DNA from 2 places in the Sphingobium rhizovicinum genome. Region 1 is predicted to be linked to the other one. Evidence: riboswitches for the same ligand, from Rfam matches in the RefSeq annotation. Region 1 holds a riboswitch; the other holds the start of a gene.
The links. Region 1 has a riboswitch for cobalamin ahead of ACFOKF_RS23465 (DUF1636 domain-containing protein). Riboswitches for the same ligand answer to the same signal wherever they lie in the genome.
Positions count from the first base shown of each region.

Region 2: another riboswitch for cobalamin. It lies ahead of ACFOKF_RS05645 (TonB-dependent receptor plug domain-containing protein); the one in region 1 lies ahead of ACFOKF_RS23465 (DUF1636 domain-containing protein).

Region 1 covers NZ_JBHRVU010000005.1:1,029,828-1,034,241, forward strand. Annotated here, with positions in the region: gene ACFOKF_RS23450 (adenosylcobinamide-GDP ribazoletransferase) at 1-15, opposite strand, end outside; gene ACFOKF_RS23455 (histidine phosphatase family protein) at 12-581, opposite strand; gene cobT (nicotinate-nucleotide--dimethylbenzimidazole phosphoribosyltransferase) at 581-1,594, opposite strand; gene ACFOKF_RS23465 (DUF1636 domain-containing protein) at 1,591-1,998, opposite strand; cobalamin riboswitch at 2,199-2,387, opposite strand; gene ACFOKF_RS23470 (GMC family oxidoreductase) at 2,386-4,005, opposite strand; gene ACFOKF_RS23475 (PQQ-dependent dehydrogenase, methanol/ethanol family) at 4,014-4,414, opposite strand, start outside.
Region 2 covers NZ_JBHRVU010000004.1:872,869-877,282, forward strand. Annotated here, with positions in the region: gene cobA (uroporphyrinogen-III C-methyltransferase) at 1-73, shown strand, start outside; gene mobA (molybdenum cofactor guanylyltransferase) at 92-613, opposite strand; gene fdhD (formate dehydrogenase accessory sulfurtransferase FdhD) at 730-1,542, shown strand; cobalamin riboswitch at 1,612-1,822, shown strand; gene ACFOKF_RS05645 (TonB-dependent receptor plug domain-containing protein) at 1,991-3,829, shown strand; gene ACFOKF_RS05650 (ABC transporter substrate-binding protein) at 3,866-4,414, opposite strand, start outside.

The sequences.
Region 1 (4,414 bases):
CACCAGCCCCTTCATGTCGCCAGCCCGACAATCTGCCCCCAGCGCGGCTCTCCCCGCCACAGCCGCAGGGTCAGGCACGCGGCATAGGGCAGGTCGATCGCCCATGTCTGGCGCTGGTCGAAACCGCACAGGCTGGCCAGCGCCGCGCGCATCGCCCCGCCATGGGTGACGATCAATGCCGGTTCGGCCGACAGATCGGCAATCGCCGCGCCGACCCGCGCCACCAGCGCCGACCAGCGCTCGCCTCCGGGCGGCGGGCTAGCGTCAGGGTCGGCATGGAATTGCGCCAGCGCACCCGCGTCCAGCGTCGCCGGATCGGCGCCGTCCCACGCGCCAAAATCCAGCTCCCGCCATCGCACGTCGATCCGGGGCGTCAGGCCGCAATCCTGCGCGATCGCCGCCGCCGCCTGCGCCGTACGCGACAGGTCGGAACACTGGATCGCCGCCACATCCAGCCCCTTCGCCCGCGCCCGACAGGCGGCGATCCCCGCATCGGTCGAAGGCCAGTCGCCATGTCCCAGCAACCGCCCCGTTTCCGCCGGCGCGCCATGCCGCATCAGGTGGAGCAGCACGCTTTGCATCAACCGGCCGACACGCCCGCGTCGGCAAAGGTCGCCATCTGGTCATGCATCGCCAGCGCGGACCGCATCACCGCAACCGCAACCGCGCCGCCGCTGCCCTCACCCAGCCGCATGCCCAGGTCCAGCAGCGGCGTCAGCACCAGCCGTTTTAGCAGGCGTCCATGTGCCGCTTCGGCCGAACGATGGCCGGCGATCACATGGTTGCAAATGTCCGGTGCCCCTGCCGCCATCGCCCCCAGCGCAGCAGAACAGACAAAGCCGTCCAGCACCACGGGAATAAGATGATGCCGCGCCGCCAGCATCGCCCCGGCCATCGCCGCGATTTCACGCCCGCCCACGCAGCGCAGCGTTTCGAACGGCGTTCTGGGCAAATCGGCATGGCAGGCCATGGCAAGGTCGAGCACCTGTCGCTTGACCATCTGGCCATGCGCCCCAACCCCGGTGCCTGCGCCAACCCAATTCTGCGCCGTACCGCCGAAACTGCGCAGGCACAGCGCCGCCGCCGCCGTAGTGTTGCCAATGCCCATTTCGCCCAGCAACAACAGGTCCAGCGACGGATCGACCGCATCGGCTCCCGCATTGATCGCCGCCAGACATTGCGCCTCGCTCATCGCCGGTTCGACCGTGAAGTCCGCCGTCGGCCGGTCCAGATCGATCGGCACGATACGCAGGTCCAGTCCCGCCGCCCCGGCCAGCGCGTTGATAGCCGCGCCCCCGGCGGCGAAATTGGCCACCATCTGCGCCGTCACTTCTGCAGGAAAGGCGCTGACCCCATGCCGGGTCACGCCATGATTGCCGGCGAAGACCAGCGCCAGGCCATGGTCGATCCGCGGCCGCGCCCGCCCCTGCCATCCCGCCATGAACAACGCAATGTCTTCCAGCCGGCCCAGCGATCCGGCCGGCTTGGTCAGTTGCATCTGTCGCGCGGCGGCGGCATCGCGCGCCGCCTGATCCGGGCCGGGCAGCGACGCCAGCGCCGCCTCGAACGCGGCGACGGTTGGAAAGCGGCTCATGTCGCGACGAAACCGGGCGGCGGGGTGCGGACGATGAAATGACCCTTCACCCCCTGCGGCCAGTCGGCAAAGGGCACGCGGCCATGCTCGCTCTCCGCATAATGGGCGGCATAGTCCAGGATCGCGCGCGCAGCCTCCTCATCGGGGGTGAAGCGCCCCAACACATAACCGACTTTGCCCGGCGCGCGCAGATGGACGGTGCAATGCTCCGAACAGGCGAACAGGCAGGGCATGTCCTGCACTGCGACACCCTCATAGCGGGGCGACTGGGCCTTCACCCGCCGCAATGCTTCCGCCAGCCGCGCGCCGCCGCGCACGCCTTCCGCATCCTCGCGCGCATCGGGCGAATGGCGACAGCTGTTGCACACCACCACTGCGGGCACATCCTCGACCGGCCGCAACATGGCTCAGGCCGGCCTCTGGCTGGAAAATCTATATATAAATGACGCGCGCATCATGATCCCCGGTCCGTGACAGGACCGCGCGGCGACGAAACGACGATGCAATGCACTTCACGCGCACGACATCCCCGCCGCGCTCCCGCACGGTCGGCTCGTCGTTGCGCGAGGGATGACCCCGTTCGCCCGGCACACCCTGTCCGGTCGAAGAACGACCACGGCCGGCAGGTCTCCTGGCTTGCGGGTCAATGCCGGGGCGAAGCGCCTTCTCGGGACAGGCGTCCCAATGGCTTGTGCCTCGCTGGCTCGCCGCTCACAGTTGCAGGGGCAGCCGGGGTCTTGAACCCCGTTCCCTTTTGATCCCCTTGCGGGGAACCGGACGCAGCGCCGGCCCTATCGGACTTGGCTGGGGCGATCAAGGCGCTTGAGGACATGGTCCGCGCCCTTGTCGCCAATCATGATCGCCGTCGCATTGGTGTTGCCCGCCGGCAGCGTCGGCATGACCGAGGCATCGGCCACCCACAGGCCGTCAATGCCGATCACCGCCAGATCGGCATCGACCACCGCCTGCGGATCGTCCGCCCTGCCCATCTTCGCCGTGCCGACCGGGTGATAGAGCGGGATCGACGCCATCTTCACATAGGCGCGCAACTGTTGCGGATCGGTCAGGTCAGGTCCGGGCCGCAATTCATCTATTATATGTGTCGCAATCGGTGTCTCACGCAGGATCGACCGGGCGATGCCGATCCCCTCGACGATCTGGTCGATGTCATCGTCGCTGCCCAGCTGGCGATGCGCGATCTTCGGCGGCGCGAAAGCATCGGCCGATCGCAGGCTGATCCGTCCGCGATGACTGGGCCGCATCAATCCGACCAGCGTCGAGACGGACGGCGTCTTGCGCAGCATCAGCCGGCCCCGCGCATCAAAGTCGAACGCGAAGGCGGCGAAGCTGATCTGGAGATTGGGCGCGGGCAAATCCGACCGGCTTTTCACGAACGCCTGGGCGTGGCCGATCGCCGTGGTCAGCGCGCCCCGCCGGGCAAGCGCATAGCGCAACAACTGCCATGCTCCGCGCAGTCCCTGCGCATCGCTGTTCAGCGTCCTCACATCGACTTCGTTGACGACATGGGTGCCGACATGATCCTGCAAATTGCCGCCGACGCCGGGCAGATCGCGCACGACATCAATGCCATGAGCGCGCAGATGATCGGCCGGACCGATGCCCGACAGCATCAGCAGGCGCGGCGTGTTCATCGCGCCGGCGCTCAGCACCACGCCATGACGCGCGCGCAGCATCTTTTCGACGCCATCCTGCCAATAGACGATGCCGATGGCGCGATTATTGTCGATCAGGATACGCAGCAATTGCGCGCCCAGCAGGATGGCGGGCGCTTTGCCGCCACGCCGTTCGTGCAGATAGCCTCGCGCCGCCGAACAGCGCTCACCGCCCCGCTGCGATACCTGCACATAATCGACGCCCTCGGCGCTTTCGCCATTCAGGTCTGGCGATCGGGCGATGCCTGCCGCCTGCGCCGCGGCGATCCATTGATCGGTAATCGGATAACGCGCACGGCCTTCCGACACCGCAATCGGCCCACCCGCGCCGCGCCATGTGTCGGCGCCGCGCTCATTATCCTCCAGCCGCCGGAAATAGGGCAGGACCGCTTCATAATCCCAGCCCGCCACGCCCTGCCGCGCCCATTCGTCATAATCCCAGCGATGGCCACGAATGAACATCATGCCGTTGAGCGCGCTGCCCCCGCCCAGCATCCTGCCCGCCGGCCAGATGTCCGCCCGCCCGCCCAGCGACGGGTCCGGCTCCACCTGATAACACCAGTCATAGGCCGGGTTCTGGACGATCGCGCTGGTCAGCGCCGGGATGCGCGATCGCATATGCCGGTCGGTCCCGCCCGCCTCGATCAGCGCGACGGCAAGGCCCGCTTCGGCGAGCCGCCCGGCCATGGCGCATCCCGCCGACCCGCCGCCAACGACGATGAGATCCGTCTCTTCCATGATCATTCCTAGAAATTGGACATGATGGCGGCGCTGGGCGCGTCGATCGGCTGGCCCGCCGCCCGCATCTTCGTTTCGCGTGCGTGCAGCTTGCCCTGTTCGTCGATCAGCCAGGCGTGGATCGCATCCACATCCTGAACGCTCAGCAGGTCATCCCAGCGCGGCATCCCGCCGGGCAGCAACACCCCCTCCCGCACGATCGGCGCGAAGACATCATGCGTCGCCGGCTGCATCCGGCGCAGATCGGGCGCGGTGGAGCGCAACTGATTGCTGTGGCAGATAGCGCAATTCTGGAAGAACAGCGCCTGCCCCTGCGCGATCGTCGCTGAAGTCACGCCCGGCTTTTGCGCAGGCGGTGCGAGCGCGGCCTCCATCGGCGGCAATTCCGCCGGTTTGGGCACCGGCCCGC
Region 2 (4,414 bases), on a different contig from region 1:
GCTGATCGGCGAAGCGGTGGCGGCGACGCATTGTGCTGCGGACATTACGGCGGAGGTGGCGCTTTCCGTCTGACCAACGCGATGAATGCCATCAGGTCAGCGCAGCCAGATCCTCCGGCCGGTTGATGTTGGGCAGCGTCAGCCCCGGCACCTCCACGATCCGGGCGCCGATGCGCTCCAGCCAGCCATAGATGGATCGGTTATTCTCTTCGTCCAGATGCGCGTCCAGTTCGAACGCCAATGTTGCCGGCCACCAGCCGAGCAGTTGCTGGCCCTGTAGCACGGCAGGCTTGTCGCCGATCAGCGCGGCGGGCAATTCCGCCGGGTAGAATGGCATGTCGCAGCCGGTGGTCAGCACGCCGATAAATCCGTGACTCAGCGCATGATGCAGCGCTGCATTCAATCCGCCCAGTGGCCCCATGTCGGGATGCGGGCGATCCGCCAGTCCGCCCTCGCGTCCGCATAGCACGACGTCAGCGACATGGGGGGCAAGGCCGGCCATCGCATGATCGAGCAGGGTTTTTCCGTCGAGCAATGCCAGCGCCTTGTCGCTGCCGAATCGGCTGGATCTTCCACCAGCCAGCACGGCGCCCAATATCGGTCCACTGCGCATATCCGCCTCCATCATCAGCGCGGTCTGAGCATAGCATATTTCAGCCCGATATTCTGCATCAGCCGTGGTGCAGGACGCGCATTGCTACATGTCGGGCCGGGCCATAGATTGTGGGGATGCATGATGAGAATGATGTTCTGCCGCCGAATACCCACCTGACCTTCATCCGGCTCACCCCGGACGGCGCGGCCACGCCGATCGATCGGCAACTGGCGGAAGAAGTGCCGGTCGTGATCGAATATAATGGCGCGGGCTATGCTGTGCTGATGGCGACGCCGACCGATATTGGCGATCTGGTGCAGGGGTTCAGTCTGGCCGAGCGACTGATGACGCGGGAGGATGCGCTGCTGGACGTCGATGTGCATCGTACCGACAGCGGTGTGATCGCCCGCGCGACATTGCCGCCGCACCGGACCGAGGGGTTGCTCGATCGGGTGCGACATCGTGCGTCGGATAGTAGTTGCGGCCTGTGCGGGATCGAGAATCTGGAGCAGGCGATCCGGCCGTTGCCGCGCGTGACGACGACTTCGCGGGCGGACCGGGCCGCGATCTTCCATGCGCTGGAGGCTTTGCGCGATCATCAGCCCCTGAACGCCGCCACTGGTGCCGCCCATGCCGCCGCGCTGGTCGGTGCGGATGGCGCGATCCGGCTGGTGCGGGAGGATGTCGGGCGGCACAATGGGTTCGACAAGCTGATCGGCGCGATGGCGCGGCAGGGCATGGATTGGGATGGCGGTTTTGCGCTGCTGTCCTCACGCTGCTCCTATGAACTGGTGGAGAAGGCGGCGCTGGCCGATTGCCCGCTGCTCGTCACCATTTCCGCGCCGACCCGCCTGGCGACGGAACGCGCGGCGGCGGCGGGATTGCCGCTGGTCGCGCTGGCCCGATCCGACGCGCTGTTGCTGCGGGGCAACGCTGTGGCGCTTTAATCGCGCCCTGCTTGGATTCGCCCCGGCTTTCCCGTACAGCGCCGCGCGTGGGGAGGGGTTGTTCTTTTCCTGCAAACAGATCGCGCCGGTGCCCGTGAGGGCTGAAACGGGAATGCGGTGCGGGTGCGCGAGCGCCCAATTCCGTGGCTGTCCCTGCAACTGTAAGCGGATAGCGCGATGCATGGGGTCGAAAGACCGGCCACTGGAGCCCATCCGGGAAGGCTGATGCATCGTGCAACGACCCGCGAGCCAGGAGACCTGCCGGCGCTTGGTCGCTCTGCTTTGGTCCAGGGGATGGCCGGGGCACGGTGGGTTTTCCGTCGAGCGACGCCGTGCGGCCGGGGCCGCATCGGGTTGCGGCGGGACATGGCGTCATCCCTCCAACATCCGACCGCCTGCGCGGACGCCCCGACCCTGATAGTCGCCATGCGACGCCATAGGGGCTTATATGTTGAAAATGGGAATATCGCTCGCGGCCTTGCTGGCTGCGACACCGGCACTGGCGCAGGAGGACGAGATCATCGTCACCGCCACCGGCATCGAACAGCCGCGCGACGAAGTAGGGCAGGCGATCACCGTCATCGACGCGAAGACGATCGAGCAGCGGCAGGCGACCGACATCGTCGATCTGCTGGCGACGACGCCGGGCGTGCGCTTCAACCGCAACGGATCGACCGGCGGCGTGACCAGCGTGTCGCTGCGCGGAGCGGAAACGACGCAGACTCTGGTGCTGATCGACGGGGTGAAGGTGAATGATCCCAGCGGTATCGGCGACGGCTATGATTTCGGCCATTTGCTGACCGCCAATATCCGCCGGGTCGAAGTGCTGCGCGGCTCCAATTCGGTCGTCTATGGCAGTCAGGCGATCGGCGGCGTCGTCAACCTGATGACCGGGACGCCGGCCGAAGGTTTCGCGGGCAATGCCTCGATCGATTATGGCTATGCCGATACGCTCAATGCCAAGGCGGATGTGTCCGGCACCGCCGGTATTGCGTCCGGCGGGATCGGTGCGGCTTATTATCGCACCGACGGCATTTCCTCGGCCGCTGGCGGCACCGAGCGGGATGGCTATGAGAATATCGCCACCAACGCCCGGCTGAAGCTGGCCTTCACCGATACTCTGAGCCTCGACCTGCGCGGCTATTATATCTATGCCGACCTCGATTATGACAGCTTCTTCGGCGCGCCCGCCGACAGCAGCGACGTTTCGAAGGTCGACCAATATGTCGGCTATGCCGGCGTCAATCTGGCGCTGCTGGACGGCAAGCTGACCAACCGCGCGGCCGTCACCTGGATGCGCAACGACCGCGACTATTATTTCGTGCGCGGCACCGACCCGGATTATGGCTATTCGGGCACCAATTTGCGCTTCGAATATGAGGGCGTCTATGCCCCGGTCGATCAGGCGAAGCTGGTCTTCGGTTACGAGCATGAACGGCCCGATTATGATTATTTCGGATTTGGCGACACCGCGAGCGCGAAGATCAACATCGACAGCGTCTATGGTCTGGCGATCGTGAAGCCCTTCACCGGCCTCGCCGTCACCGGCGGCCTGCGCCATGACGATCATAGCCAGTTCGGCGGCGCGACCACCTTTGGCGCGAACGCCAACTACACGCCCAATGGCGGCGCGACCAATATCCGCGTCAGCTATGGCGAAGGGTTCAAGGCGCCGTCGCTCTATCAGCTGTATGATCCATGGAGCGGCAATCGTGCGCTGACGCCCGAACGGTCGAAAAGCTATGACGTTGGGCTGGATCAGAGTCTGGCCGGCGGCCGTGCGCAGTTGTCGGTCACGGCCTTCCGCCGCGATACCCGCAACCAGATCAATTATGATTACGTCACCTATACCTATGGCAATCTGGATCGCACCCGGGCCAAGGGCGTGGAAGCATCGGTTGCGCTGAAGCCGGTCGATGCGCTGACGGTGACGGGCAGCTACAGCTATGTCGACGCGCGCGATCGTTCGGCTGGCGCGGCGACCTATGGCAATCGCCTTGCCCGCCGCGCGGCCAATGCGGTCAGCCTGTCGGCCGATTATGACTGGTTCTTCGGCCTGTCGACCGGCGCGACCGTCACCATGGTCGGCGACAGTTTCGACGATGCGGCCAATACGCGGCGGCTGGACGGCTATGCGCTGGTCGGGCTGCGCGCGTCCCTGCCGGTTGGCGATCATCTGGAAGTCTATGGCCGCATCGACAATCTGTTCGATGAAGGATACGCCACGGCCTATGGCTATAACACATTCGGCCGCGCCGCTTATGGCGGGGTGCGTGTCCGTTTCTGACGATTGCAGGGAAGGGCGGGCGTGATGCCCGCCCTTTCAGCGCGGCGCGTTCAGGCGCGTCGTGATTGCGCGTGCGGCCTGCACATAGGCGGGGCCGCCGCAGACGGTCCAGCTTTGCGGCAGGCTGATGCGCGGGATGCGGGCGAGAGCGGGATGGTGCAGCATTTCGGTTCCCTGATCGACCACATGGTCGGTGGCGCTTTCCACGATCAGCCAGTCGGGCCGGGCAGCGACCATCTCCTCCAGCGAAACCTGCGCCAGCGCGGGCTTGCCGAGTTTTGCGGCAAGGTTGGTGAGGCCGACCCGATGCATCAGATCGTCGATCAAGGTGCCGGTGCCGGTCATATAGCCGCGCCGCTGATAATAAGCCGCCACGCCGCCGCGCCGGGCCTTTGGCAGGGCGGCAAGGTCGCGGTTCATCCGCGCGATCAGCGCTTCGCCCCGGTCGACATGGCCGACGGCGTGGGCGACTTGGCGGATCTGGTCGAGGATCGCGGCATAGCTGTCGGCGCTGGCGACGCCCAGCGTGCGCCACTGGCCCGGCGGCGCACCGGCGACGGCACCCGGACCCAGCGGGAAACCGAC